One region of the Leifsonia sp. Root112D2 genome, then DNA from elsewhere that is predicted to be linked to it. Evidence: predicted binding sites of a transcription regulator. Region 1 holds the regulator's gene; each other region holds the start of a gene.
What was found. The regulator LexA, encoded in region 1, represses DNA repair genes until DNA is damaged. The targets are predictions, from matches to a motif close to TCGAACANNTGTTCGA.
Positions count from the first base shown of each region.

Region 2: a site for LexA is predicted at 6,020-6,035, ahead of ASC63_RS16430 (intein-containing Rv2578c family radical SAM protein). Genes of this name have one in related genera too.
Region 3: a site for LexA is predicted at 2,315-2,330, ahead of ASC63_RS13425 (HNH endonuclease signature motif containing protein). Genes of this name have one in related genera too.

Region 1 covers NZ_LMCU01000002.1:233,265-243,477, reverse strand. The annotation lists gene hflX (GTPase HflX) at 1-1,455, shown strand, start outside; gene ASC63_RS14960 (aldehyde dehydrogenase family protein) at 1,528-3,027, opposite strand; gene lexA (transcriptional repressor LexA) at 3,149-3,835, opposite strand; gene ASC63_RS14950 (LysM peptidoglycan-binding domain-containing protein) at 4,092-4,493, shown strand; gene ASC63_RS14945 (histidinol-phosphate transaminase) at 4,529-5,638, shown strand; gene hisB (imidazoleglycerol-phosphate dehydratase HisB) at 5,641-6,249, shown strand; gene hisH (imidazole glycerol phosphate synthase subunit HisH) at 6,246-6,884, shown strand; gene priA (bifunctional 1-(5-phosphoribosyl)-5-((5-phosphoribosylamino)methylideneamino)imidazole-4-carboxamide isomerase/phosphoribosylanthranilate isomerase PriA) at 6,998-7,744, shown strand; gene ASC63_RS14925 (SseB family protein) at 7,753-8,544, shown strand; gene ASC63_RS14920 (amino acid ABC transporter substrate-binding protein) at 8,718-9,536, shown strand; gene ASC63_RS14915 (amino acid ABC transporter permease) at 9,564-10,213, shown strand, end outside.
Region 2 covers NZ_LMCU01000001.1:280,071-290,283, reverse strand. The annotation lists gene ASC63_RS01265 (malate:quinone oxidoreductase) at 61-1,536, shown strand; gene ASC63_RS01260 (hypothetical protein) at 1,715-2,548, shown strand; gene ASC63_RS01255 (L,D-transpeptidase) at 2,563-3,318, shown strand; gene ASC63_RS16570 (ABC-F family ATP-binding cassette domain-containing protein) at 3,839-5,938, shown strand; gene ASC63_RS16430 (intein-containing Rv2578c family radical SAM protein) at 6,044-8,179, shown strand; gene ASC63_RS01240 (sensor histidine kinase) at 8,362-9,603, shown strand; gene ASC63_RS01235 (hypothetical protein) at 9,600-10,213, shown strand, end outside.
Region 3 covers NZ_LMCU01000001.1:2,865,997-2,876,209, reverse strand. The annotation lists gene ASC63_RS13440 (glucose 1-dehydrogenase) at 9-776, opposite strand; gene ASC63_RS13435 (DUF3097 domain-containing protein) at 910-1,749, shown strand; gene cspE (transcription antiterminator/RNA stability regulator CspE) at 1,946-2,149, shown strand; gene ASC63_RS13425 (HNH endonuclease signature motif containing protein) at 2,350-3,828, shown strand; gene ASC63_RS13420 (VIT1/CCC1 transporter family protein) at 3,886-4,623, opposite strand; gene ASC63_RS13415 (DEAD/DEAH box helicase) at 4,698-6,539, opposite strand; gene ASC63_RS13410 (SGNH/GDSL hydrolase family protein) at 6,634-7,437, shown strand; gene ASC63_RS13405 (D-alanyl-D-alanine carboxypeptidase family protein) at 7,490-8,734, opposite strand; gene ASC63_RS13400 (TrmH family RNA methyltransferase) at 8,790-9,626, opposite strand; gene ASC63_RS13395 (Sir2 family NAD-dependent protein deacetylase) at 9,746-10,213, shown strand, end outside.

The sequences.
Region 1 (10,213 bases):
GCATCAGGCTACTCCCTGTTCTCGACCGGGGCGCAGGCCCTGCAAGGGGATGCAGGGGCCGAGAATCCCGAGGGCGATCACGACGGTCAGCAGTTGGATCGCGAGGAGCGCGCAGCGCTGCGCCGGGTCGCCGGGCTCTCGACGGAACTCGAAGACGTCACCGAGGTCGAATACCGTCAGCTGCGTCTCGAGAACGTCGTGCTCATCGGCGTGTATTCGCAGGGCTCGCAGGCCGACGCGGAGAACTCGATGCGTGAGCTCGCAGCGCTGGCCGAGACGGCCGGAGCCGTGGTGCTCGACGGCCTGTTGCAGCGACGCCCGCACCCCGACCCGAGCACGTATCTCGGTCGCGGCAAGGCGCAGGAACTGCAGTCTCTCGTCGCCTCGCTCGGGGCCGACACCGTGATAGCAGACACCGAACTCGCACCGAGCCAGCGCCGTGCGCTTGAGGATGTCGTCAAGGTCAAGGTCATCGACCGCACAGCTGTCATTCTCGATATCTTCAGCCAGCATGCCAAGAGCCGCGAGGGCAAGGCGCAGGTCGAACTCGCGCAACTCGAATACCTGTTGCCCCGCCTGCGCGGCTGGGGCGAGTCGATGTCACGGCAGGCCGGTGGCCAGGTGGGCGGCGCGGGCGCCGGTATGGGATCGCGCGGACCCGGTGAGACGAAGATCGAGCTCGATCGCCGTCGCATCCACACCCGTATGGCCAAGCTGCGCAAGCAGATCGTCGGATTCAAGCCGGCCCGTGAGGCGAAACGGGCCAACCGTCGACGCAACGCGGTGCCGTCCGTGGCAATTGCCGGCTACACCAACGCCGGAAAATCGAGTCTGCTCAACCGCATCACCAAGGCGGGGGTGCTCGTCGAGAACGCGCTCTTCGCCACCCTGGATGCGACGGTGCGCAAGTCTGTCACGGCGGACGGCCGCCTGTACACGCTCACCGACACCGTGGGCTTCGTGCGCAATCTGCCCCACCAACTGGTGGAGGCATTCCGATCCACGCTTGAAGAGGTTGCCGATTCAGACCTCATCGTTCACGTCGTCGACGCCTCCCATCCCGACCCGGCCAGCCAGCTGACCACGGTGCGAGACGTCATAGGCGAGGTCGGTGCCCGCGACATCCCCGAGCTCGTGGTCTTCAACAAGGCCGATCTGGTGACGGATGACGACCGCCTGGTTTTGCGCGGACTGGAGCCGAACGCGGTGTTCGTCTCGGCGCGCACCGGCGAGGGCGTCGATGACGTGCTCGCGGCGATAGCGCGGTTGCTTCCCGATCCGTCGATCGAGATCGACGTGGTGATTCCCTATGACCGGGGCGACCTGGTGGCGGCGCTGCACGAGCGTGGACGGGTTCTGGAGACGGAATACGTGGCGGCGGGCACACGCATCCGTGCCCTGATGATGCCCGAGTACGAGTCCGTCTTCACCGCATTCGCCAGCGCAACACACTGACCCGCCACAGAAGGGGGCCCGGCTGGCGCCGGACCCCCGTGTGTGGCGGGCAATCCCCGCGCGCCGTCGGCGTCAGTGAGCCATCTGCGCAAGCGCCTCGGCGTCGAGGTGGGCTATGGCGCGGGTGTCCTGAAAGGCTCGAACGCCCTCGATGCCCTGTTCTCGACCGAATCCCGACTGCTTCATGCCACCGAACGGGGCGCGCAGGTCGAGGCGGGTCGCGCCGTGATCATTCACCCAGACGTATCCGCAGACGAGCTGCGAGCCGACGCGATTCGCGCTCTCGACGCTCGCCGTCCAGACAGAGCCGCACAGTCCACCCCAGCTGTCGTTGGCGAACGCCACGGCTTCCTCCTCGGTGTCGAAGGGGATGATGGGGATCACCGGGCCGAACTGCTCCTCGGTCACAACGCGCAGCGAGGGGTCGGGGTCGATGACGATGGCCGGGCGCACGAAGTTTCCGCCGACGAACTCGTCGCCGCTGGGAAGTTCCCCGAACTCGAGAACCGTCGCGCCCGCGCTCTTCGCCTCCTCGATGATCTCGGTCACGAAGGCCTTCTGCACGGGGGAGTGCAGCGGCCCCATCGTCGTACCCTCGTCGAGGCCGTACCCGAGCACCGTCTTCTCCAGTCGCGCCGAGAGCCCGGCGACCACCTCGTCGAGCCGTGAGCGGTGCACGTAGACCCGCTTGGCGTTCATGCAGATCTGCCCGGTGGTGTCGTAGATGGCCGCGAATAGCCGATCGAGGTGGGTGTCGTCGAGTATCGCGTCGTCGAGCAGCACAGCGGCATCGTTTCCGCCGAGTTCCAGCGTGACGCGGGTGAGCGACTTCGACGCCATCTCCATGATGCGCTTTCCGCCACCGACGCTGCCGGTGAAGCACACCTTTGCCACGTCCTCGTTCTGAATCAGACCGGTCATGTCGGCATCCTTGCCCGTCACGAGGTTGAGCACGCCCGGAGGAAGCTTCTCGGCGATGCGCTGCACGACCCGTGCGGTGGCAAGCGGTGCCGAGGGCGGCGGCTTGACGATGGCGGTGTTGCCGGCGAGCAGCGCATGTGGCAAGGCGGCACCGAGAATCGCTATCGGCCAGTTGAACGGCACTATTGCGGTGACGACGCCGAGGGACTGGTAGCTCACGGTCGTCGTGACTGGGATGCCAGGGGCGGGTGAGAGCACATGGCCGTTATCGACGTCGTCGGCGAGTTCGAGCGCGAGCCTCCACCGCAGCTCGAAGACGAGTGCGTCGATCCATGCCTCAACGCGCACCTTGCCGTTCTCCTGCGAGAGGATCGCCGCATCCTCGTCGCGCAGTTCGTCGATTCCGGTGATGGCCTCGAGCATCTGCGCGGCGCGCTCGGTGGCCGACAAGGCAGACCACGCCGGATACGCGGCCTTTGCCGCCGCGACGGCGTCGGCGACGTCCTCCTGGCTTGCGGCGGCGGCGTATCCGACCACGAGGCCGGGCTTGGCGGGGTCGGGAATAGCAAGCGACTCACTGGTCGCGCGCTCCTTACCGCCGATGTACAGGCCCGTCGTTGTGGGCGCCGTTGTGCTGATGGTGTTCGTCATCGCTTTCAGACCTCTCTGTCTGGGATTCATTCATTCTGATTCTGCCCCGTCAAGCGTCGCTTTGGCTGGGGAAGTCAGGAATGGTGAACGGCGAGCGACGAAGGCGAAGTCCGCTCCGGCCTCAGAGTGACCGCAAGACGGCGACGACCTTGCCGAGCACCTCGGCGTAGTCACCCAGAATCGGCTCGAATGCCGAGTTCTGCGGAAGCAGCCAGGTGTGGCCGTCGCGCTGGCGAAACACCTTCACGGTGGCCTCCTCGTCGAGCATCGCGGCGACGATGTCTCCGTTCTCCGCCGTGTTCTGCTGTCGCACGACCACCCAGTCACCATCGCAGATGGCGGCGTCGATCATCGACTCGCCGACCACCTTGAGCATGAAGAGCTCGCCCTTGCCGACCAGCTGGCGAGGGAGCGGAAAGACCTCGTCGATCTGCTGCTCGGCGGTGATGGGTATGCCCGCGGCAATGCGGCCGACGAGTGGCACCATGGTGGCGTCGCCGATGGGCGTGGTGTTCTCGAAGTCCGGCGTCGCGGATGACGACGGCAGGTCGATGAGAATCTCAAGGGCACGCGGGCGGTTCGGATCCCGACGCAGATAGCCGCTGAGCTCCAGTTGATTGAGCTGGTGCGTGACGCTGGAGAGCGAAGAGAGGCTGACGGCGTCGCCGATCTCACGCATGCTCGGCGGGTAGCCGCGCGACGCGACGGACTGCTGGATGACCTCGAGGATGGCCAGCTGCTTTGCGCTCAGGCTCTTGCGTCGCCGAGTGCCGACTCGCTCTTTCGCCGCTGAATTGTCGCTTGTCACCGTGCCGTCCCTTCGTGAAGACCCCAACCGGCTAATCCGAATGTCGGTGGTGCCTGATTGAGTCATACCCAGACAATCGAAACTGTATCCGGGTTAACGGCATAAACAAACATGTGTTCGAGTGTGTCGCGGTATCGGCGGCGTATTCGCTCAGCAATTTCCTGCTTGCGGTTTCGAATAATCGAATATATATTCGGAACATACGTTCGCATATCCTCACAGCCGGTGAGAGCGAAGTGGCCGAGGAGGTCGGGTAATGAGCACAGCAATGGCAGTATCGGTGACAGGCTTTCGTGCCGAGCGCGTAAGCACGCAGCGGCTTCCGCAGGCACCCGCGAAGACACGCCTTCACCTCACTCGGCGGGGCCGCGTCGTTCTGACCACTCTCGCGTCCATCCCGCTCGTCGTCGCGGCCGCCGTCTTCGCCCTCAACGGTGGAGGGGCCGTCGCCACCGATTCGAGCGCGCACACGAACTTCAGCTACGCCACCGTGCAGAGCGGCGAGTCCCTCTGGACCATCGCCGAGCGAGTAGCTCCGAACTCCGACCCTCGCGACGTCATTGCCGACATCGTTTCGGTGAACCAGCTCTCGAGCACTCTCGTTTCTCCGGGGCAGCGCGTCGCCATCCCGGTGCAGTACGCGGGCAGTCGCCGCTAGCATGTCCCCAAAGGCTGGCCCAGTAGCATGATGGGGTGATTTCCTTCTCTGATCTGCCCATCCGTGAAAACCTCCGGGGGCTCTCTCCGTATGGGGCACCGCAGAAGAACGTGCCGGTCGCGCTGAACGTCAACGAGAACACGCATCCGTTGCCCGAGAACGTCGTCGCCGACATCGTCGAAGCCGTTTCCGGGGCCGTGCGTGGAGCGAATCGCTATCCGGACCGTGAGTTCACCGCGCTACGCGATGCGTTGGCAGGTTATCTCGGCCACGCCCTGAGCCGAGAGAATATCTGGGCGGCGAACGGCTCCAACGAGGTGCTGCAGCAGATCATGCAGGCCTTCGGCGGCCCGGGTCGCAGCCTGCTCGGATTCTCACCGACATATTCGATGTACCCGCTGCTGGCATCCGGAACAGACACCGCCTGGATATCCGGCGCGCGTGACGAAGACTACGAGCTCAGCGCCGACACGGTCGTCGCCGAGATCCGTCGCACAACGCCGAGCATCGTCATTCTCTGCTCACCCAACAACCCGACAGGCACCCCGCTCGGGCTCGACGTCGTTGCTGCCGCCTACGAGGCGAGCGACGGCATCGTCATCGTCGACGAGGCGTACGCCGAATTCATGCCACCGGATGCGCCGTCGGCGCTCACGCTGCTTGAGGGTCGCGAGCGGCTGCTCGTCTCGCGCACCATGAGCAAGGCATTCGCCTTCGCGGGTGTCCGGCTCGGGTACCTCGCCGCAGACCCTGCAGTGCTCGACGCGTTGCGGCTGGTGCGTCTGCCGTATCACCTCTCGGCGCTCACGCAGGCGGCGGCAACAGCCGCCCTGGCCCACTCCGACGAGATGCTCGCGATGGTGGGTGAGATTGTTGCCCAGCGCGATCGAATTGTCGTCGAACTGGAGCGCATGGGATTCACACCGCACCGCACCGGCAGCAACTTCGTGCTGTTCGGCGGTGTGGACGAGCCGAACGCGGTGTTCGAAACGCTGCTGGCGAGCGGCGTGCTCATCCGCGATATCGGCATTCCCGGCCACCTGCGCGTTACGGCGGGCACCGAGGCGGAGACCACGGCCTTCCTCGAGGCGATAGCCCCGCTGGCACCGGATGCCCGTGGCGGGGCCGTGCCGGTAAAGTCGTGAACATGACCTCCGTGAACCGCACCGCACAGCTTCGGCGTGAGACCAGTGAGTCGAGTATCGAGCTCTCGCTCGATCTCGACGGCACCGGGCAGTCCGAGATCCACACCTCCGTGCCGTTCTACGACCACCTGCTCACGGCATTCGCGAAGCACTCGCTCACCGACCTGACCGTGAGCGCCAAGGGCGACATCGAGATCGATGTGCACCACACGGTCGAAGACGTGGCCATCGTGCTCGGACAGGCCATTCGAACGGCGCTGGGGGACAAGTCTGGAATCTCCCGCTTCGGGGACGCCGTGGTACCGCTCGACGAGGCACTCGTGCAGGCGGTCGTCGATATATCCGGGCGCCCCTTCTTGGTGCACTCGGGAGAGCCGAGCGGCTTCGAATATCACCTCATCGGTGGTCACTTCACCGGCTCAATGGTTCGCCACGTCTTCGAGGCCATCACCTTCAACGCCGCTCTGACGACCCACATCACCGTGCTCGGCGGCCGGGACCCGCACCACATTGCCGAGGCTGAGTTCAAGGCGTTCGCACGCGCGTTCCGCCAGGCGAAGGCGCTCGACCCGCTGGTGTCGGGAGTGCCCTCGACCAAGGGAGCCCTGTGACGGCGCCATCCGTCGTCGTTCTCGATTACGGTTCCGGCAATGTGCACTCGGCGGCCAAGGCGCTCGAGGCAGCGGGCGCGCGGGTGCAGTTGACGGCCGATCGCCGCTCGGCAGAGGAGGCCGATGGCTTGTTCGTGCCGGGTGTCGGCTCGTTCAGCGCCGTGATGTCCGCCCTGCGTTCCGTGCGCGGCGGTGAGATCATTGATCGTCGTCTCGCTGGCGGCCGTTCTGTTCTCGGGGTCTGCGTCGGCATGCAGGTCCTCTTCGAACACGGCACGGAGGGTGGTGCCGCCACCGCAGGGCTGGGGGAGTGGCCGGGCGAGGTCGAACTGCTCGAGGCCGAGGTCGTTCCCCACATCGGTTGGAATGGCGTGCAGGCACCGAGCGAGAGCGTGCTCTTCGACGGGTTGCGCGATGAGCGCTTCTATTTCGTGCATTCATACGCGGCGCGCTCATGGAATCTCGAAGCGCATGGCCCATTTGCGGCCCCGCGCGTCACCTGGGCCGATCACGGGGGGCGATTCGTGGCCGCCGTCGAGAACGGACCGCTAGCCGCTACGCAATTCCACCCCGAGAAGTCGGGTCCGGCGGGAATTCGCCTGTTGCGCAACTGGCTGGGTACGCTCACGGGCTGAGGCGCCGAAGGCAAGGCCGTCCTGCGCTAAGATTTTGTGCTTGTGCCCACCGTGGCCCACGTTGCCCATATGCGCGTAGCGTGAAGCCGTCACATGATCGAGGACCCCCATCAATGAGTGAGTTCAACAAGACCCCGCGTCTCGTGCTGTTGCCGGCTGTGGATGTTGCCGGCGGCAAGGCCGTGCGCCTGACCAAGGGCGAGGCAGGCACCGAGACGAACTATGGGGATCCTGTCGACGCGGCCGCCGATTGGGCCGATCAGGGTGCCGAATGGATTCATCTCGTCGACCTCGATGCGGCGTTCGGCCGCGGTGACAACCACTCCGTGATCAAGAAGGTTATCAAGCAGGTGCGGGGCGTCAACGTCGAACTGTCCGGCGGCATCCGCGACGACGCATCGCTCGAGGCGGCACTCGGGCTCGGCGCCAAGCGCATCAACCTGGGAACGGCGGCGCTCGAGAACCCGGAATGGGCGGCGAACGTCATTGCACAATACGGCGAGGCTGTAGCGGTTGGGCTCGATGTGCGGGGCACCACGCTGGCGGCCCGCGGCTGGACGCGCGACGGAGGCGATCTCTGGCAGGTGCTCGAGCGGCTCGAAGACGCCGGCTGTGCCCGCTACGTCGTCACCGACGTCACGAAAGACGGCACCCTGCAGGGGCCGAACCTTGAACTGCTGCGTCAGATCATGGAGCACTCGCCGCGTCCGGTAATAGCGTCCGGCGGAATCTCGAGCCTCGATGACATTGTTGCGCTGCGCGAACTCGTGCCGCTGGGGCTGGAAGGCGCGATAGTGGGCAAGGCCCTGTACGCGGGGGCTTTCACCCTAGCCGAGGCGCTGGACGTCGCGGGCAACTGAGCGAGGTCATGAGCCACGCAGATCACCCATCGATTCCCGGCGATTCCGCCGGGCAGCCGTGGGCAGGGCGCCATTTCGAACAGGGCGCGTCCTCCGACGATGATGGCTCGGCCGACGCTGCGCTGATGGATGCCCTGGCTGCCTTTCACGCTGGAACCGACGGCCCCGAGGCCGTCGTCGACGCATTTCGGGATGCCCGGCTTCTCATCCCGCTCGTCGCTCACCTCGGAGAGGCGGGTGTGAACGAGGATGGTCCGCTCGCCGGCATGGCCATCGACAAGAAGCAGGAGCTTTCGATCGTCACGGTTTCCGCTCCCGACGGGCGCAATGTGCTTCCGGTCTTCTCCTCGGTGACCTCCATGCAGGCCTGGAACCCCGAGGCCAGGCCGGTGCCCGCCGATGGAGTGCGGGTCGCACTGGCGGCCGCGAGCGAGAGCACGGAGCTTGTGGTGCTGGATGCGACCTCGCCGGCCGAGTTCATCATCCGGCGTCCGGCATTGTGGGCGATGGCTCGTTCAGAGCAGTGGCGGCCCGCCGCCTCCGACCCCGCCGTGGTGGAGGCGTTTCGCGCGTCCATCTCCACCGAGCTTGCCGTGCTCGACGTGCAGCTCGCCGACGGCGACCCCGATGCGCGGCTGCATGGGCCAGAGGTGCTGGTGCGGCTCGAGCTCATCCAGGGCCTCACCGAGACCGAGCTCGACGCGGTTCTCGCGCGGCTCGCGCAGCGCTGGGCGGCGAATGACGCCATCGCCGCCGGAGTGGATTCCCTCGGCGTGCAGCTGCTCGCCTCCGCCGACTGATCATCGCATCCGGTCGTCACGCCCGCCGAAGGGCAATTTTCGACATCTGGAAATGTCACAGCCCCCTCGTGTGTTGCCACAGGTAACCCCGCGTAACCGAGTTGGTCGCGCACGAGAGATACGGCCCATAGTTGATGACACGGCCCCGATCAGGGGTTCCACGAAAGGTCGCCATGAAATCCCGTCTTGCCCTCGTCACCTCGGTTGCCGCAGTCCTCATCGTGGGGCTGGCCGGATGCGCATCCGGCGGCTCAGGATCGGCGGCGAGCACCACGGTGCACGGCAGCAAGGACCTGGTGGCGGCTGCGTCGAACAGCAAGGGCCTGATTGTCGGCACGGAGGGCACCTACAAGCCCTTCTCGTACCACGACCCCAGTACCAACGCCCTCACCGGCTACGACATCGACGTCACCAACGCCGTGGCGAAGAAGCTCGGCGTGAAGGTCACCTACCAGGAGACCCAGTGGGACGGCATCTTCGCGGCGCTGGATTCCAAGCGCATCGACCTCATTGGAAACCAGGTTTCGATCACCGCGGAGCGCAAGGCAAAATACAGCTTCAGCACGCCGTACACGGTCTCGCCCGGCGTGATTGTCACCCGGCCGGATGATACGAGCATCACGAGCTTCGCCGATCTGAAGGGCAAGACAACAGCCCAGTCGAACACCAGCGACTGGTACGCGCTGGCCCAGAAGTCGGGAGCCAGGGTTCAGGCCGTTGAGGGATGGGCGCAGGCCGTTGCCTTGCTCACGCAGGGGCGCATTGACGCAACGGTGAACGACAAGCTGACCGTGCTCGACTACGAGAAGCAGCACCCCGAGGTCACGCTGCGCATCGCGGCCACAGCGGCGAATCCGGCCGAGAACGCCTTCGCCTTCCGCAAGGGCAGCACGCTGCCGAGCGATTTCGACAAGGCCCTCGCCGAGCTGAAGGCCGACGGCACGCTGGCCACGATCTCGAAGAAGTACTTCGGCGCCGACGTGTCACAATAAGCGCATGATTCAGGCTCTGATGCGGGCATGACGCCCGCCGTCGGCACGTTCCCGTACTACTGGGATCTTGTGCTGCACTCGATAGGTCCGATCGTCGTCGGCGGCATTCTCGGCACTATCCCACTCTCCGTGGTGGCGTTCGTTCTCGGCCTCATCCTGGCGGTGGTCGTTGCGCTGATGCGGCTGTCGGGCAGTCGCCTCGCCCGCGGCGTAGCCCGGGTATTCGTCTCCATCGTGCGCGGCACGCCACTTCTCGTTCAGTTGTTCGTGGTCTTCTACGGGCTGCCGACGATCGGCATCACACTCGATCCGTGGCCCAGCGCCATCATCGCGCTGTCGCTGAATGTCGGCGGATACGCCTCCGAGGTGGTTCGGGCCGCGATCCTGGCGGTTCCGCGCGGCCAGTGGGAGGCCGGCTACACGATAGGCATGAGCAACACGCTCACGCTCTGGCGCATCGTGCTGCCGCAGGCCGCCCGGGTCTCGGTGCCGCCGCTCTCGAACACCTTCATCAGCCTCGTGAAGGACACCTCGCTGGCATCCGTCATTCTGGTGACCGAGCTCTTTCGGCAGGCGCAGCAGATCGCTGCAGCATCGAGCGAGTTCCTGGTGCTGTACATCGAGGCCGCCGTCGTGTACTGGCTGATCTGTCTCGTGCTCTCCAGCGGGCAGTCCGT
Region 2 (10,213 bases), on a different contig from region 1:
AGAGACGGGAGCAGAGCAGGCCAACGGATGCACACCGCCGCCCGCCGGTAGACTCTTCTGGTGAGTAATTCCCCCCTTGACGTCGTTCTCATCGGTGGCGGCATCATGAGTGCCACGCTCGGTGCCATGATCCAGCGCCTGCAGCCCGATTGGTCCATCCGCATCTACGAGAGCCTCGGCGAGGTGGCGCAGGAGAGCTCGAACCCGTGGAATAACGCGGGCACCGGGCACTCGGCGCTGTGCGAGCTCAACTACATGCCGGAAGGCCCGGACGGCAGCGTCGATGCGGCCAAGGCCATCAGCATCAACGAGCAGTTTCAGCTGAGCCGCCAGTTCTGGGCCAGTCTGGTGAGCGCGGGCGAGCTGCCCGACCCCACGAATTTCATCAACGCCACCCCACACATGACCTTCGTGCGCGGCCGCGACAACGTGGATTACCTGCGCCGCCGCTACGAGGCGCTCAAGGACGAGCCGCTGTTCGCCGGCATCGAGTTCTCGGATGACCCGGCCGTCATCGCCGAGTGGGCTCCCCTTCTCATCAAGAATCGCAACCCGAAACAGCGCATCGCTGCCACCCGCACCGTCGCCGGAACCGATGTGGACTTCGGCGCGCTCACCCGCGCGCTGTTCGACAACCTGACCGACCGCGGGGCGCAACTGGCGCTGAATCACCGTGTGAAAGGCATCCGGCGCACGCCAGACGGGCTCTGGAAAATCAGGGTGCGGCACGATGTGGGCGGCACGCCGCACACGGCGACCGCGCGCTTCGTGTTCGTGGGGGCTGGCGGCGGTGCCCTGCACCTGCTGCAGAAGTCGGGCATCCCCGAGATCAAGGGCTTCGGCGGGTTCCCGATCAGCGGGCAGTTTTTGCGCACATCCGACCCGAAGATCGTGGCCCAGCACCAGGCGAAGGTCTACGGCAAGGCGGCCGTCGGCGCGCCGCCCATGTCGGTGCCGCACCTCGACACGCGTGTTGTCGACGGCGAGGCTTCGCTGCTGTTCGGGCCGTATGCGGGTTTCAGCCCCAAGTTTCTGAAGACCGGATCGTGGTTCGATCTTCCCGGATCGATTCGCGCCGGCAACCTCGGCGCCATGCTGGCCGTCGCCCGCGACAATCTCGATCTCATGAAGTATCTCGTGGGTGAAGTGCTCGCCTCGCGCGCCAAGAAGGTCGCCGCGCTGCGAGCGTTCATGCCCACGGTGAACGGTGACGACTGGCAGCTGATCACGGCCGGCCAGCGCGTTCAGGTGATGAAGAAGGATGCCTCGCGCGGCGGCGTGCTGCAGTTCGGCACCGAGGTCATCACCGGGGCAGACGGCACCATCGCCGGCCTGCTCGGCGCGTCACCGGGGGCCTCGACGGCGGTGCCGATCATGCTCGGCCTGCTCGAAAAGTGCTTCCCGGCCGAGTACCCGGCGTGGGAGCCGCGGCTGAAGGAGCTCATCCCGACGCTCGGCACCACCCTGAACGGCTCGCCCGCCAAGGCGAAGAAGGTCATGGCCGCCACGGCCAAGACCCTGCAGCTGCCCGCGTAGCCCACCGCGCACCCCCAATAGATGGCACGCGCGCGGGATGCGGCAATGTGGGGCGCGCACGGTGCTGTACGCTCGTGCTACCGATTGCACCCTCAGCAGGAAATCCTGTGAGTCACAGCATCGTTCGTGGCTTCCATACCTCGATTTCTTTCTCGTCAGCCCTCCCGAAGGATTCCCTGTGTCGATTGACCAGATCGCCGTCCGTCCATCCGTCAGCCGCCGGCGTAGGCGCCCGCTACTGTTCGTCACCGCCGGCCTTGTCGCCGCGGTGCTTTCCGTCGGAGGTCCGCTCGCGGCCAACGCCGCGCCGGCGCCCACGATCACGCTGAGCGCGACCACGGCCAGCCCGTATGGGCAGTTCACCGCGACCTCCGGTACAGGCTTCAGCGCGGGCGCCCCGCTGACCTTCCTGCTCGATGGCACGAATGTTTCGAACCAGTTGGTCGGCCCCCTGCAGGCGGATGCCACCGGGTCCTTCTCGGCGCCGTTCGGCTGGCTGCACTTCACCACGCCCGGTGGCGGCTCGCTGGGAAAGCACACGCTCCTCGTCACCGACGGTGTCACGCACCTGTCGGCCTCCGCTGACATCACCGTTGTCGCGACCCCGACTCCGGCTCCGACACAGGCTCGTCTGACCGTTTCGCAGATCACTGGCCCTGGCCTGAAGGTGACTTTCAGCGGCTTTACCCCGGGTGACAGCGTGGATGTCGGCATGTACAACCGCGACTCCGGTTTCGGTGGCACCTGCGCCACCGTGACGGCCGATGTGGGTGGTGTCGCGACCGCGATCTGCAACTGGAACGCGGCGTATGTGACGCACTTCAAGTTGGGCAACGGAACTGCGCCCGGCCCCGGCGTCTACGGTCTCGGTGCGAACAATGCGACGTACAGCATCTACTCCGCGGAGATGACCGTCACAGTCGGCGACCCGATTGTCGCCAAGCCGGCCGCTCCCGCGACACCCGCCGCTCCGGCCACCCCGGTCAGAAGCCCGGCCACCTTCACCGGCTAGCCGAGGCAAGCCGCATGACAACGCGTCGTCTCAGCGCTGCCCTCGGCATCGGCGCTCTGCTCGTTGTCGCATTCCTGACCGGATGCACGACCGCCGCCGCTCCTGCGAGCACGGCTGCACAGCATCCGGTGTCTCATTCACCGTCTCTCGCGTCGACACCGACCGTCGCACCGTCCCCGCCGTCGGCGGGAATGTCGGCGACCGCGAACGCGGCGCAGCTTGCCGTCTACTCGGCGCCGGATGGCACGGCTACCGAGACGCTCAGCAATCCGCAGCCCTCGGGCGCGCCGCTCGTTCTGCTCGTCGCGGCCACGAAGGGGTCGTGGCTGCAGGTGCACCTTGCGCAGCGCCCCAATGGCAGTACGGGCTGGATCAAGGCTGCTGCCGTCACCCTGCACACGCTCGCGTACAGCCTGAAGGCGTCGACGGAGAACCGCACCCTCGCGCTCTACAAGCACGGCGCGCTGGTGAAGACGTTCACGGTCGCCACGGGTACCGGCGGCACGCCCACCCCGCACGGATCCTTCTACATCACCGAGCTGCTGGCGCCGACCAACGCCGGTTATGGCCCCTATGCGTTCGGCCTCTCCGCGTTCTCGGATGCTCTGACCAGCTTCGGCGGCGGCCCCGGCCAGATCGGGCTGCACGGCACCGACGATGCGGCGAGCATCGGCAAGGCGGCGAGCCACGGATGCATCCGGCTGGCGAACCCCGACATCACCGAGCTGGCGAAATTGCTCCCGCTCGGCACCCCGATCACCATCGGCTGAACGCTCTTCCCACGAGTTCCGCTGGTCGAGTAGCCGCGCGAGCGAAGCGAGCCGGCGTATCGAGACGCCTCGGCCGCACGGCAAGCGCCGCCGTGCGCATAACTCATGCAGTTTTGCCCGGGCGGAGGCGCAACCCGCGCCATCCTGCGGATCTCTCGTCGGGCGCCGCCAATGTGCATGAGTTATGCGCACGACTGAGCGGGCACGGCGGCCGTCGATCGCTGGACATCCGCGGCATCCGCTGTTAGTGTCGTCTCCGCTATGAAGAGATAACTCCTTTCGTCCCGCGCCCGAGGCATTCGCCCGGCGGTGACCTGGCCGATCCGGCCGGTGTCGTGGCGCAGTCGACAGGAAGACTCTTCGCTCTCGTGCACCGCACGGCGCGCCGCGCGTTCTGCGCTCGCGTTGCTGCGGTGCGGTTGGGCCTCGTGTCGTGTCGGCTGCCCACGCCCGGTGGGAACCACCGCTCCACGAGGCGCCGCGCGCGCCCGGAGCACACTCTCGCGAAGGGCGGTTCTCCATGACTGCGCAGACATATCCCTCGACGGCCGCGGTAGCGACAGCGGCGCCAGCAGCAGCCTCAGCTTTGGTGAGCGCTACGCCCGCTGCATCCGCGCCGCTTGCATCCGCACCGCTGGTGCCGGCCGCGGCATCCGATCACCTGCGCGTCACGGGCGTCTCGCGCCTGTACGGCGAGCGGCGCGTGCTCACGGATGTGAGCGTCACCGTCGCGCCCGGCCAGCGGCTCGGGTTGATCGGCGAGAACGGCGTCGGCAAGTCCACGCTGCTGCGGCTGCTGGCCGGCATCGAAGAGGCGGATGGCGGCTCGCTCGCTCGACCGCCGCGCACTGGCATGCTCTGGCAGGAGGTGCAGTTCGAGCCGTCGGCGACCCTTGACGAGATGCTCGAAGCGGCCCTCTCCGAGGTGCGCGCCATCGAGCGCGAGCTCACGGATGCCGCGACTGCCCTCGCCGCCGACCCCCACCAAAACGACGGAGAAAGCGCCCAAATGGATGCCCCGGGCCGGCAAAAATGCGCCCAAACGCGTCTTTCTCCGTCGTTTTCGACGAAGCGCGCCGGCAGTCCCGCCGGGAGTCCCGCCGGCAGTCCCACTGAGAGTCCCGCCGATCGGTACGACGCGGCTCTGGCGGCCGCCGAGCGCGCGGATGTCTGGGGTGCCGAGGCGCGACGCGACGAGATTCTCGACGGGCTGGGCCTCGCCGGCATTCCGCGGCAGCGTCGTCTCGATGAGGTCTCCGGCGGCCAGCGCAGCCGCTTCGCGCTCGCCGCCCTGCTGCTCCAGCGTCCGGATGCGCTGCTCCTCGACGAGCCCACCAACCATCTCGACGACGCGGCCGCCGCCTTCCTCGAGCGACAGCTGATCGCCTGGCGCGGTCCGGTGATCTTCGCCAGCCACGACCGCGCGTTCCTCGACGCGGTCGCGACCGGACTCTTCGACCTCGACCCCTCGGCCCGCAGGCTCGCAGCGAGCAGCGCAGGCAGCAACACCGGCAATCGCGGCACGCGAGGGGCGGATGCGAGCGGCGACGGCATCCGCTTCGGTGGCAGTTACACCGAATACCTCGCGGCGAAGGCCGACGAGCGCGCCCGCTGGGAGCGCCGCTTCGCCGACGAGCAGCACGAGCTGAAGGAGTTGAAGTTCGCGGCGGATGTCACGTCGCGCTCCATCAGCCACGCCCGCGCCATGACCGACAGGAACAAGATGTCCTACGGCAATCTGGGTGGGCGGGTCGATAAACAGGTCAGCCGTCGGGTCAAGAACGCGCAGGGCCGCCTGGCCGAGCTCGAGCAGAACCAGGTGCGCAAGCCGCCTGCGGTGCTCAGCTTCGCGGGCATCCCCGGCGGGTTCACCGCGCTGGCCGACCGCGCGCCCGCCGTCGAAAACGACGGAGAAATGCGCCGAAAGGGCGCACCAAGGGGGGCATCCGGCTCGAATCAGCCCGAATCTCCGTCGTTTTCGTCGACGCCGCGCACGGATGGGCGAGCCGGGTCGCAGGCGGGCGGCCTGCTCATCCAGGCCACGGATGCGCGCATCCCCGGCCGCCTCGATGTCGCACGGTTCGCGATCGAGCCGACATCACGCATCCTGATCACCGGTCACAATGGCGCCGGCAAATCGACGCTGCTGGCGGCTCTCGCGGGCACACTCGCGCTCGCCGCCGGCACCGTCAACCGGCGCAAGGGCCTGCGCGTCGGCCTGCTCGAACAGGATGTGCGCTTCGAGAATCCGGATGCCACGCCCCGCCGAATCTACGAGCGCGCGCTGGGCGAACGGCGCGCCGAGACGACCACACTCAGCTCACTCGGGCTGATCGCGCCCCGCGATGTCGACCGTCCCGTCGGCACTCTCTCGATAGGCCAGCAGCGCCGGCTTGCGCTCGCGCTGATCATCGCGAAGCCGCCGCACGTGTTTCTGCTCGACGAGCCAACGAACCACCTGTCGCTCTCGCTCGCCACCGAACTCGAGGATGCCCTGGGCGGCTACCCCGGCGCGGTGGTGGTGGCGAGTCACGACCGCTGGCTGCGTCGGCGCTGGAAGGGCGAGCGCGCCGAGATGCGCGCGGGCCGCATCGTCGGCGCGCCACGCCTCCACTCCTGAATTGCGAATCTCGCCCCGCCACAGAACCAGAACTCGGCACCCGCACAGGGCCCGGCTCCGAACCCGGCGCTTGCGCAACACTCGAACATGTGTTCGAATGTATGAGTGAGATGGAGCGGGCAAGAGCTGGGGGAGGAGCAGCAGAACGCGCTGCCCGGGCTCGCGCGCCTCAACAACCTGGTGCGCAGCGTGCGCACCCCCGAATTCGCCGGGATCACCTTTCACGAGGTACTCGCCAAGTCGGCACTGAACAAGGTTCCGGGCACGGGCAAGAACGCAAACAAGAGCAAGGCCAGCGCCCTCCCCTTCGGCTGGACCATCAACCCCTACCGTGGCTGCTCCCATGCCTGTGCCTACTGCGCAGACCCCGAGACGCTGGTTCTCATGGGTGACGGTCGACAGAAGCCCCTGTGGATGGTCGAGGTCGGCGAGGAGATTTACGGCACAGAAGTGCGCGGCAACTATCGCCGCTATGTGAAGACCACGGTTCTCGCCTCGTGGAACACCCGCAAGCGCGCGTATCGAACAACGCTTGCCGACGGCACGGAACTCATCACCAGCGGCGATCACCGTCTTCTCACCGAGCGTGGCTGGAAGCACGTGCAGGGCACGATGTCCGGAGCGCATCAGCGACCGTACCTGACACCGAACAACAAACTCATGGGCTTCGGCCTCAACGGGCTCACGAACATCCAGCACGCTCAATTCAACGCCGACTACCGTCGCGGCTACCTGACGGGCATGATCCGTGGTGATGGCATGCTCTTTCGCAAGGACTATCGACGCGCCAACGGCGGAGTCAACCATCTGAGTAGCTTCCGGCTGGCGTTGGCCGACGTCGAGGCGCTCAACCGTTCCCGTGTGTATCTCGAGGCGGAAGGGATCAGAACGACAACCCGTCCGTTTGCGGTGGCGTCTGCCACACGCAGACCGATGCAAGCGATTCATACGGCGAAGCGCGCTCACTACGACCGCATCAGCGAACTGATCCGATGGCCTGCGCAGCGATCGGATGATTGGAACGCCGGATATCTTGCTGGCATATTCGATGCCGAAGGCAGCTGTTCCCGAGGAGTTCTCCGCATTTCGAACAAGGCTGCGGATGTGCTCGAGCAGATTCAATCCGCCATGACGGCCTTGGGAATCGACCACGTTCTTGAGCCAGCGCATCCGAATGGCGTGCGCAATGTGCGTGTTTCTGGCGGTCTCCCTATGCGCACCCGCTTTTTCACGCTCGTTGGCCCGGCCATCACCCGCAAGCTCGATATCGAGGGCGCCGCCGTCAAGTCGGAGGCGAAGCTGCAGATCGTCTCGATTGAAGATCTCGGCGAGACCATCGACATGATGGACATCACCACGGGCACCGGTGACTTCATCGCCAACGGCGTCATCAGCCACAATTGCTTCGCCCGCCCCACCCACACCTACCTCGATCTCGACGCCGGCAAAGATTTCGACAACGAGATCATCGTCAAGGTGAACGTCGCCGAGGTGCTGCAACGCGAGCTGGCGAAGCCGAGCTGGGGCAGGCATCCGGTGGCGCTGGGCACCAACACCGACCCGTACCAGCGCGCCGAGGGCCGCTACGCGCTCATGCCCGGCATCATCGATGCGCTCGCCGACTCGGGCACACCGTTCAGCATTCTCACCAAGGGTTCGCTGCTGCGCCGCGACCTCGATCGAATAGCGGATGCCGCCACGCGCGTTCCCGTCGACCTCGCCATGTCCATCGCCATTTACGACGACGAGCTGCAGCACTCGATCGAGCCGGGCACGCCGTCCACCTCGGCGCGACTGGCCACCGTGACAGCGGTGCGCGAGCACGGGCTCAACTGCTCCGTCTTTCTGATGCCGATCATCCCGTATCTCACCGACTCGAAGGCGCACCTCGATGAGGCGCTGCGTCGCATCGAGGAGGCGGGCGCGACATCCGTGCTGTACACGGCGATGCACCTGCGGCCCGGCGTGAAGGAGTGGTTCATGCTCTGGCTCGAGCGCGAGCACCCGGAGCTGGTCGCGCGATACAGCGAGATGTACGGGGCCGGCGCCTACCCGCCGAAGGAGTACCGCGCGTGGCTGTCGGCGCGCATCCGGCCTCTGATAGCCCGGCACGGGCTGACCCGTGGACAGGAGGACCCGGTCACGGGCGGTGTGCGCACCGTGCGTGCCGGTCGACCCCGCTTCACGGCGCCCGTACCCGACTCCGCGGGCACCCTCGAGATCGCCCCGACCCTGTTCTAGTCGCGCACCCGCAAGCCGCCCCGCCCCCCACCGAATGGGGTACAGCGCCGGGGTACAAAGACGCCCATCTTGGTGCGATAATCCAAGCGGGGGATAAGAAATTCTCTGCGTAGCCGACCGCGTAGTCGACTGCGCAACTGCGAAGCGCAACGCCACGCACTCATCGGGGAGGAGGCGTCGACATGTCGTTCGGCCTGCCCAACCATCTGGTGCGCACCGTTCACAGTCGCGCCCTCGCCAACGCGTCCCAATGGGGCGGGATCGCCTGTCTGGCCGCGGCGCTCGCCACCGTGCTGCTGACTGCAGCCAACGGCATGGCCTCCCAGGGCGGCGCCGGAGTGTGGCCCACCGTCATCGCGCTCGTACCCATGATCGGCATGCTTGCCGTGCTGCGCCGCGTGCGCACCGTCATCATGACCATCGCCTACCTCGTCGTCGGCACCTTCGGCACCTTTCTCTACGCGCTCACCCTGCTCACGCAGACGCCCAGCTATCGCGAGACCAGCCTGTTCGTCTTCGCCCTGCCGGTGATCGCCATGCTCGCGATAGGCGGTGCGGGCTCCGGCGCGCTTGTCGGGGTGTTGTGGAGCACGCTCGGCTATGCGCTCGCCGAGGTGGCGGTATTGATCGCCGCACACCTTGCCGACCGCGCGTTTCTTCCCGACGTCACCTCGCTGCTCGCCTACCTCGTGCTCGTGAGCGTCATGATTCTCGACGCCTATGTGAGCGTCGGCCGACATACCCCCCAAACGCTGATCCACCGGGCGGTGCGCGATGTGCACGCATCCAGTGTGCGTCACGAGCTCGCGGTCGAGTTCGCCGCCGAGCTGCACGACGCCGTGCTGAGCGAGTTGGTGACGGTGGCGGCATCCGTGCCCGGTGAGTTGTCACCGCGACTGCGAACCCTCATCGAGCGAGACCTTGTCGAGCTCGGGCGCGATGCCGCCACGCTCAGCGAGCGGCACGGCACCGTCGACGATCCGGATGCCAGCGCCTGGCACGAAAGCGGGCTCGTCAAGGCCATCGAGCAGAGCCGCGACGACGGCCTGGTGATAGCGGTCTCGGGCGATCGTGAACTGGTCGCAACGCTCTCACCCGCGCAAGACAGGGCCCTCGGCCTCGCCGTGCGCCAGTGTCTGGTGAACGTGCTGCGGCACGCGGGAACGGCCGAGGCCGATGTGGCGATCTCGGCCTCCGATGATGAACTGTCGGTGATGGTGATAGACGCAGGTCGCGGTTTCGTGCCGGCCGAGACCGCCGCCGACCGCATGGGCCTGCGAACCTCGGTGCACGAGCGCATCGAGCATGTGGGAGGCACGGTCACGATCTGGTCGAGCAGGGAGGTCGGCACCACCGTGATGCTCACGCTCCCGATCCCTGTGCCCGTCGCCGCACCGACGCAATCCGACGGGCCCGCCGCATGAGAACGGCCGAGCAGACCCCCCAGCAGCTCGACCCGCTCGGCACTCTCGCCGTCGGTCGCGCCGTCGTGATCCTCTGCGCGCTCATCATGGTCTACGCCGTCATCTCCACGATGCAGCACGCGAACCAGTTGACGAATCCGATGTTCGCGGCGGCCGCCCTCATCATGCTCGGGTGCGCGTGCGGCATCATCATGGTCGCCTCCGCGGTGGCCCACGCGCCGGTGACGCGCATGGTCTCTCTCGCCGTGATCGCGCTCGCACTGTCTGCCAGCGCGCTTTCGACCGTCTCCACGTGGGGCGCGAACCTCCTGATTCAGGATGACTGGGGCCAGTACGCGGTGGCGCTTCTGATCACCGCCATCGCCCTCACCCGACCGGCCGTGGAGATTATCGCGACGGGTCTCGTCGCATCCGTCGTGATCGGCGCGCTCGCTGCGGCGCAGGCGAGCTTTCTCTACATCACCGTGCCCACGAGCATCTATGTGGTGGTCGCGCTCACCCCGGTGGCGGCATTCACGTGCGCATCCGCGGGCTATTCGCACACCATGACCCGCAGCATTCGGGTGTGGCAGCAGTCTGCGCGTGCCGCCATCGCGCGCATGGAACCGGC
Region 3 (10,213 bases), on a different contig from region 1:
GGGTTCGGCTAGAGGCCGACGCTGCCCTGCATGATTCCCCCGTCGACGACAACCGTCGTCGCGGTCATGTAGCCGGCTTTGCCCGAGGCCAGGAACACGACGACGTCGGCGATCTCCGACGCCTCCGCCACGCGGCCGAGCGGAATCGAATCGTTGAGTTCCTTCAGCTTCTCCGGGTCGTTGAGGGTCTCCGTGTTGATGGGCGTCGCCACGGCGCCTGGGGCGACGTTGACGACGCGTACGCCATGCGGGCCAAGCTCGACGCCGGCCGTACGCGTGAGCATGCGGGTGCCGCCCTTCGAGACGCAGTACGCCACATTGCCGGGCATGGGCCAGTCTTCGTGCACGGAGGAGATATTGATGACGAGCCCGCCCGTGCCCTGTTCGATGAACCGTTGTGCGGCCAGCTGCGTGCCGAAGAACGCGCTCTTCAGGTTGACATCGAGCACGCGGTCGTAATCGTCTTCCGTCGTCTCGAGAATCGAGGTGCGGGTCTCGATGCCGGCATTGTTGACGATGACGTCGAGCTGCCCGAAGTTCTGCACGGCGGTGTCGATCATGGCTCGCAGGTCATCGGTCTTGCTCACATCGGCCTTGATCCCCACCGCGTGCCCACCCGCGGCCTCGACCCGGGAGATGATCGTGTCTGTCTCGTCGGGGTTTGCGACGTAGTCGATGACGACATTCGCCCCTTCCGCTGCGGCGGCAAGCACGACGGCCTCGCCGATGCCGCTGTTCCCACCCGTGACGATCATGGTCTTTCCGCTCAGCAACATCTGCTCATCCTTTCGTTGGTGCGCTCTCGATTGTGCAGCCGGGGCGTGCACCCGCAGGATACGCCGAAGCGGGGCGCGCGGGCCCAGCGTGCCGAAGGCCCCAAGTGACGGGTGGTCGATTAGCGTCGACAGGGTGACCTTCGACAACTATGGACCTGACGTGCTCGCCGGCGACTGGCGCGCGGCCGGCAAGCGCGAGGTGCCCACGCACGAGGCGGTGCGCGATTTGGTGGTGGAGGAGGCGGCATCCGGATACTGCGGCGCCGTCGTGCGCGTCGAGAACCAAACGGTTGAGCTCGAGGATCGGCACGGCAAGACGCGCGTGTTCCCGCTCGGCGGTGGCTTTCTCATCGACGGCGAAGCCGTTGTGCTCGTGGCGCCAGGGCGCACGAAGCCGACCGGCACGGCACGCACCGCGTCAGGTTCGTTCGCGGTGGCGGATGCGCGGGCGCGCGTCGCCCGCGCTTCTCGCATCTTCGTGGAGGGCCGGCACGATGCCGAACTGGTGGAGCGGGTCTGGGGCGATGACCTGCGTATCGAGGGCGTCGTTGTCGAATATCTCGAGGGTGTCGATCACCTGGATGCCGCGCTCGCCGACTTCTCTCCCGGTCCCGGGCGTCGCGTGGGGGTTCTCGTCGACCATCTCGTGGCGGGATCGAAGGAGAGCCGCATCGCCGAGCAGGCGCTGCGCGGACCGTATCGGGGCAGCGTGCTGATAGTGGGGCATCCGTATGTCGATGTCTGGCAGTCGGTCAAGCCGTCGCGCCTGGGACTGAGCCAGTGGCCGACCGTGCCCCGTAGCATCGAGTGGAAGCACGGAATCTGCGAGGCACTCGGCTGGCCGCACGCCGACCAGGCCGACATTGCACGGGCCTGGAAACGCATTCTGGGCACCGTGCGTTCCTATGCGGATCTGGAGCCCGAACTGCTCGGCCGGGTTGAGCAGCTCATCGACTTTGTAACGGCTGGATGACAATCTTGGGCCGAGATGGTGGCGAATTCGTCGATATTGGCTAGGCTTGCTGGGAAGTCGTTGTGTTTCGCACGTATGGAACGGTTGCGTCTCGAAAATATCGGGGTGTGGCGATCCTTTCAGGAGCGGGCTAACAACACCACGGCCGAGGCCTCGGCATTCGGGGTCACTAATACGCTCCTGGAGGAGTTTGCACATGGCAACAGGTACAGTCAAATGGTTCAACGCGGAAAAGGGCTTCGGCTTCATCGCCCCCGACGACGGTAGCGCGGACGTTTTCGCCCACTACTCGGCGATCGCGAGCAGCGGCTACAAGTCCCTCGACGAGAACCAGAAGGTTGAGTTCGAGGTGACGCAGGGCCCGAAGGGCCCGCAGGCGGAGAACATCCGCGCGCTCTAAGCGTTCATTACCAGGCAGGCCCCGTCGATTTCGACGGGGCCTGCGTGCGTTTAAGGGTTTGTGACACAGCGGGCTGTCGAACCGTTTGCGAAGCCGATGCGCGGCGTCATCTTCTCCTGCACAGGTCGGGATGCTGGCGACCTATCCACAGATTTTCCCAAACAGTCGAATATAGATTCGAATGTTGGGAGAATTGAGGCATGCACACGCTCACGTATCCCCCGGCGCTCGACACGCTGTTGGGCCTGCTTGCGAGTGTGTTCGGCGACGTTAACCTCGACGACCTCAGCGATGAGCAGTCTGTAGAACTACTCGGGGCGGCCGAAGAGGTCGGGCGTCTGGTCGATGCCTCGCGTGTCCGTCTGGCCGCGAATGTCACCGACCGCTCTCGACCGGGACTGGGCCGCGAGGCGCTGTGTGTGAAATTCGGATGCCGAACGGCCTCCGACGTCATTACCCGCGTCACCGCAATTTCGGTCAGGGAAGCAGCTCGACGCATCCGTCTTGGTACCGTGCTCATTCAGGGCAGCGACCTGCTCGGTGCCGCACCGCTTCCGTTGCCTCTCGATGCCGAGAGTTTTCTTCAGGGTGACCTCGGAATGGACTCTGCGGAGAACATCGTCGCAGGCCTGGTACCCATCCGGCATCGCTGTGATCCCGACGGGTTTACGGCGGCCGAACGCGCGCTCGTTGTCGCGGCGACCGGCACGGTGATCGACGAGGCGGCCGAGCTGCCCGGGGCGGGCATCCGGTTCGCGGCAGACCTTGTACGCACACAGGCGCAACTGTGGCAGGCGCGCATCGACCCGGACGGCGCAGCGCCCGAGAGCATCGTCATGCACCCGCGCAGCACCTTCGGATTCGGCCGCCTGAAAGACGGTGTCTATCCGCTGCGTGGAGGCGTGACGCCGGAGTTGCGAGGCATCATGAACGGCATCTTCGACACGTATCTGTCTGCCCGCTCGGTGCCGTCCTTTCCCGGCGAGCAGGAAACGCGCTCTCACGCAGATGACGGAAGCGGTGGTTCCGTCGACCTCACCGAGGCCGCTGCGGGGCCGCGGTCCTCGGATGCCGACACGCGCGGCGCCGATGAGAAGCGCGCGGACATTCTTCGCGGCGTCTTCGGCTGGGCGGTGCGGCATCCGCAGACGCCGACGATGGGCGGGGCGGCCCCGACAGTCATGGTGCACGTGAACGCGCGCGATCTGGCCGATGGGGTGGGCGTGGGGTGGGTTGACGGTGTCGACGCCCCGGTCTCAATGCGCACGGTGCGACAGCTGATCTGCGCCGGCGGCTACCGCAAGGTGGTGTTCGGTGAAAACGGCGAGGTGCTCCACCTGGGCCGCAAGGAACGCTTCTTCAGCGGCGCGCAACGCCGCGCCATCGCCGCTCGCGACGGAGGCTGCGTGATTCCCGGGTGCACCGCACCCGTGCAATGGGCGGAAGTTCATCACGTGGTTGCCTGGCATGCTGGTGGTGCGACCGATGTTGAGAATGGTGTGCTGCTCTGCTGGTTCCATCATCACGAGATCGACTGCAGCGGCTGGCAGATTCGCATGATTCGCGGCAGGCCCGAGATCAAGGCTCCGCCCTGGCTGGACAGATCCGCAACGTGGCGAATTGCCGCACCGCACCGTGCTGCCACGGCGAGTAGACCCGATCGGCGCAGCGCGGCTTGATTCGCGCGGCGGCTATCCTCAGCGCTCAGGCCGCTCAGCGCCCAGACGCCCCAGCGCTCAGACGACGCCGGTTGCGCCCAGGAGTGCGCCGATGCCGAATGTCGCGGCCAGGGCGAGCGCTCCGCCCACAACGACGCGCACTGTCGCCCGCAGTCGCGAACTGCCGCCGATGCGGGCGGCGATGGTGCCGGTGATGGCCAAGGCGATAAGCACGGCCACAAAGGTGGTGGGTAAACGCCAGCCTGCCGGAGGCAACAGAATCGCGAGCATCGGCAGAATGGCGCCGAGCACGAATGCGAGGGCAGAGGCCAGTGCCGCATGCCACGGACTCACGACGTCGTGCTGGTCGATGTTGAGCTCGGCCGAGAGGTGCGCGCCGAGGGCATCGTGTGCCGTCAGTTCGACGGCGACTTGCCGTGCGGTTTCGGGCGAAAGGCCCTTCGCCTCGTAGAGCCCGGCGAGCTCCTCCAGCTCCTCGTCGGGCATCTCGGCCAGCTCGCGGCGCTCCTTGGCGATGAGCGCATGTTCACTGTCGCGCTGGCTGCTCACTGAGACGTACTCGCCCAGAGCCATGGAGACGGCGCCGCCGACAAGCCCCGCGACACCGGCGGTGAGAATGGGCGGCAACTCTGGGGTCGCCGCGGCGACACCCACGACTATCGCGGCAACGGAGACGATGCCATCGTTGGCCCCGAGCACGCCGGCGCGCAGCCAGTTGAGGCGCTGCGCCAGCCCCTCCCGGTGGGGCTCATCCGGATGTGCGCCCGGTTGTAGAGCGTCGTCTGCGGTTGCCATTGCACAAGTGAAGCATGTGAGGCCGCACGGCGCACATTGGCAGGGTGCACCGTGCTGCACCCTGGCGCAGTGCGCTACTGGCCGAGGCGCTTGCGCAGCGTATCGATGCGCGACTGAAGCTGCGTCACGCTGGCCTGGGGCACGGCAGGACCGCCGCAGACGCGACGGAGCTCCGCGTGGATCAGCCCGTGCGGCTCGCTCGTGTTCTTCGCGTAGAGGCCCACGAGGGCGTTGAGCAGGCTGCGCTGCTCCTTGAGCGTGCGATACAGCGGTGCGGGCGGATGCGCTGCCGTGTCGCCGGCGCCGCCATCCGTCGCGCTCCCCCTGGGTCGTGATGCGGTTCTGCGAGCCTGCCTGGCGTGCCGCTGCTTGAGCAGCTCGTGCACCTGGTCCGGCTCGAGCAGGCCCGGAATGCCGATGAAGTCGAGTTCCTCGTCGCTGCCGGGTTCCGCGTATCCGCCGAATTCGGTGCCGTCGAAGACCACGCGATCAAAAGTGGCCTGCGAACCGAGCGCCTCGAAGGCGAACTCCGACTGCAGCCGCTCCGACGCCTTCTCGTCACGGTTCGCCTCGGCCATCATGGCGTCTTCGGGGTTGTACAGCCCCTCTTCGTCGTGCCGCACACGATCGAGCGCGTGGTCACGCTCGAGTTCCATCTGGTTGGCCAGCGCCATCAGTGCAGGCACGTTCGGCAGAAAGATGGATGCCGTCTCGCCGCGGCGCCGTGCGCGCACGAAACGACCGATGGCCTGCGCAAAAAACAGTGGCGTAGAGGCGCTCGTGGCATAGACACCGACAGCCAGCCGCGGCACGTCCACACCCTCGGACACCATGCGCACCGCCACCATCCAACGCGAGCCGTCGGTCGAGAAGGCCTCGATGCGATCGCTCGCCTCCTTCTCGTCGGAGAGCACCACGGTGACCCGCTCCCCCGTGAGCTGCGTCAGAATGGCGGCATAGGCGCGGGCAGCGTAACGGTCGGTTGCGATGATCAGGCCGCCGGCATCCGGAATTGACTGCCGCACCTCGCTGAGGCGCCGATTGGCGGCCTGCAGCACCGCCGGAATCCATTCGCCCTTCGGGTCCAGCGCCGTGCGCCACGCCTGGGCGGTGATGTCTTTGGTGTTGCCCTCGCCGAGCCGGGCCTCCATCTCGTCGCCCGCGCTCGTGCGCCAGCGCATATGGCCGGCGTAGACCATGAACATCACCGGGCGCACGACGCCGTCTTCGAGCGCGCGCCCGTATCCGTAGTTGTAGTCGGTGAGCGAGGTGCGGATGCCCTCCTTGTCGGGCAGGTAGCTCACGAACGGAATCGGCGAGGTGTCGGAACGGAACGGCGTTCCCGTCAGCGACAGCCGTCGCGTGGCGCCCTCGAACGCCTCGCGGATGCCGTCGCCCCAGCTCAGCGCGTCGCCACCGTGGTGCACCTCATCGAGAATGACGAGGGTGCGATACGACTCGGTGATCTCCTTGTGCAGGCTCGCCCGGGTGGCGACCTGTGCGTAGGTGACCGCGATACCGCGATAGTGCCGGCCGTAGCGCTGATCGCTGTTCTTGAAGCCGGGGTCGATGTGGATGCCGACGCGCTCCGCCGCATCCGCCCACTGCCGTTTGAGGTGCTCGGTGGGCGCCACGACGGTGACGCGTTCGACCACCCGGCGGGCCAGCAGTTCTGTCGCGAGCCTCAGCGCGAATGTGGTCTTTCCCGCGCCCGGCGTGGCGGCGGCGAGAAAGTCGCGGGGCTGGTGCACGAAGTACGCGTCGAGCGCCTCGGCCTGCCACGCCCGCAGTTTGCTGGCCGTTCCCCACGGTGCCCGGGCCGGGAAGGCCGGGGAAAGATGCTCCGCCGCGAAGGTACCGACCGGTGCGCCGAGCCGCTCGGGCTGACTGGTCGAAGGCGAGGTATCCACGTGCATCCAATGTACCGGCACCCGCCGACCCTCGGGTGCCGCCGGTGCGGTGGATGTGCCGCCGGTGCCCACGCAGGCCCGTACGGGGCAGAATGGAGCAATGGTCATGCAGCATCCCTGGACTCGTTACGTTGCGCTCGGCGACTCGTTCACGGAGGGAATCGGCGACCCGGAGCCACGCAGCCCGGGCGGCAACCGCGGCTGGGCCGATCGGGTGGCCGAGGTGCTGGCCGAGCAGACGGACGATTTCGCGTACGCGAACCTCGCCGTGCGCGGCAAACTCATCAGGCAGATCGTGGACGACCAGATCGAGCCTGCCCTCGCGCTGCACCCCGACCTCATCACTCTTTCGGCCGGCGGCAACGACGTGATCCGCCCCGGCACCGATCCGGATGCGATAGCCGCACTTTTCGACACCGCCATCGCCCGGCTCAGCGTCGAGGGTGCAACGATAGTGATCTTCACGGGTGTCGACGTGGGCTTCTCCCCCGTGTTCCGCGGCATTCGGGGCAAGGTGGCGATCTACAACGAGAACCTGCGCCGCATCGCCAAGCGCTACGACTGCATCGTGGCCGACCAGTGGGCGCTCACCGAGGTGCAGGACATGCGCATGTTCGCCCCCGATCGGCTGCACATGAACTCGCTCGGCCATCACACGGTGGCGCGCATGGTGCTCGACGCGCTCAACGTCGAGAACGACCTGCAACCGCTCGTGCCCGAGCCGTTGCCGGTGACGAACTGGCGACAGGCGCGTGTCAACGACATCTCGTGGGCCAGGGAATACCTGGTGCCGTGGGTTCTGCGCCGGGTTCGGCATCAGTCATCCGGCGATCACGTGAGCGCGAAGCGGCCCGAGGCAGGGCCGTACCGCGTGATGAGCGCGGAAGAACCCCAGGCCGACTAACTCAGGCCGACTAACTCAGGCCGACTAACTCAGGCTGACTAACCCAGTCCGACTAACCCAGCTCGCTCGGATGCGTCAGCCGCCACCACATATCGGGACCGGCGAGATCGTGCTGGAGCGTCAGCGGCTGTTTCACCGTCGTCGAGCCCATGGAGAAGACGGCCGCACCGACCGCGTCGCCGGCACCTGCCGCCCGCACGGGCTGCGCGCTGAGCTTCACCCCGACCGGCGTGTTCGACCACACCAGCATGGACGTGTTCTTTCTGGCCACGAGCGGCACTTTCGTGCCCCAGCGGGTCGTGTAGCTGCCGAATGTCTGCCCCGCCCGGGTGAGCTGCACCTCGTGGAATCCTGCGCGGATGCTCTTCACGAGCGCCTTCGATGCCGCAAAGAGATCGCTGCCCGAGCGCTGCCCTATCACCACGCCGACGATGTGCACCGTGTGGGTGGAGAGCGTGAGCGTCGAGGAGAACATGAGGCAGTAACCGGCAAAGCTCGTGTTGCCGGTCTTGATGCCGTCCACGCCGAGGGTGCCGAGCAGGGAGTTCCTGTTCGTCTCGTCGCCCGCACCGGGCAGGGTCGCCTTCTTCGTCGCCACGATGGAGGGCAGCGCAGGGTTCGCCATCACCAGCTTGGCTATCTCCACCAGGTCCGTGGGGTTGCTGACGCTCTTCTCGCTGTAGCCGCTCGCATCCGCCACATGGGTGCTCGTGAGCTTGTGCGAGGCGAGCCACACATTCGCGGCGGAGACGTATTTGTCGACCGATCCGTACGCCCAGATGGCCAGGGAGATGGCGTAGTTGTTGGCCGAGGGCAACAGCATCGCCTCCAGCGCCTGCCGCTCCGTCATGGTGCTGCCCGCCTTCACGGTGGCCCAGGATCCGCCCATCGCCACCACCTCGTCGAAGATCTTCACGTCGGCATCGGTGAAGGTGATCTTCGGTCCGGCATCCTTCGCGGTCTTCAGGGGTTTGGCGTCGAGCACCACGAGCGCGGTGATGGTCTTGGTGATGCTGGCGATGGGAACGCTGGCATTGCTGCCGTTGACGGCGAGTGTGCCCCGATAGCCCACGGCGCTGACGGCGGCGGAGCCCTGCGCCGGCCAGGCCAGTTGCGCGGCGGGCTGGGTGAGCGTCGTCTGTTTGACGAGCGAGAGCGTGGATGTCGGTGCCGACGCCACCTGCGTGCCCAGCACGTATGCGGCCAGAAGCAGGAAGATCGCGAGGCCCGAGAAGACCACGATGCGGCGGCGGCGATAGAGACGACGACGCCTCATCGCCCGGGTGAGATCCTGCACCTCGCCATCCTAGGTGGCCGGATCAGTGCGAACGCTGAGCACCCCCGGCCTGCCGTCAGCGCGCCCGGAGCGCCCAGAGTGCCACCGCGCTCGCCGAGGCTACGTTGAGCGAATCGACGCCGTGCAGCATGGGAATTCTCACGATCGTGTCTGCGGCGGCCAGGGCGTGCCGGCTGAGGCCGTCGCCCTCGGCACCGAACGCAATGGCCAGACGTTCGGGCGCATGGGCCGCGAAGGCGTCGAGATCGACGGCATCGTCTGCCAGCGCCAGGGCCGCGATATGAAAGCCGGCCTCGGCGAGCATGGGCTTCGCCTCAGACCATTCGGGCAAGCGGGTCCATGGCACCTGCAGCACCGTGCCCATGCTCACTCGAACGCTGCGGCGATAGAGCGGATCGGCACAGCGCGGGCTCACGAGCACGGCATCCGCACCGAGCCCGGCGACGGCGCGGAAGATGGCTCCCACATTGGTGTGATCCACGATGTCCTCCAGCACCACCACGCGACGGGCGCCGGTCAGTAACTCGGGTACGGTCGGCAGCGCCGGGCGATGCATGGCGGCGAGTGCGCCGCGGTGCAGGTTGTAGCCGGTGAGCTGTTCGAGCAGCGCGGCATCGCCGACATAGACCGGCAACTGTGCGGTATCCGGCACCCCGGCGAGCATCCGTTCCACATCGCCGAGCCACTGCTCCTGCAGCAGCACCGAGCGTGGCCGGTGACCCGCGGCCAGGGCGCGCGAGATCACCTTGGTGGATTCCGCGATGTAGAGCCCGCCAGCCGGCTCGGTGACACGGCGCAGCGCGACATCCGTCAGCCGGGAGTAATCGGCGATGCCGCGACCGGTGCCGGAGCCGTCAGCAACGGTGTCGTCATCGAGCGAGGTGATTCTGATGATCTGCACGGCTCAACATTGCCAGTAATCGGAAACAATTCGGAAAACTGCGGTGTTTACACTCAAGGAACGACGGCGCAGCGCGCGCCTCGACGCACGATTCGCGAGAAGGCGGGCAGATGGCACCGGTTGCGCCAGAGATTGATGTGGCCACGGCCGCGCTCGAGCGTGAGCTCGACGCCGCGGCCGACGCCCTGCGCGCCCGTCGGGTTGTCGTGCTCACCGGCGCCGGAGTCAGCACCGACTCGGGCATTCCGGACTACCGCGGCGAGGGCGCGCCGAAGCGCACGCCCATGACCATTCAGCAGTTTCTGGGCGATGTCGAGTTTCAGAAGCGGTACTGGGCCGGCAGCCACCTCGGCTGGCGGCGTTTTCGTGCCGCGGAACCCAACGCCGGTCACCTCGTACTCGCCGAGCTCGAGCGGGAGGGCTTCGTCACGGGTATCGCCACCCAGAATGTCGACGGTCTGCACTCCCGTGCCGGCTCGGGGCGCATCGTCGACCTGCACGGTTCCATGGATCGCGTGCAATGCCTCGACTGTGGGCAGGTCTACGCCCGCGAAGACATTTCTGTGACCATCGAGGGC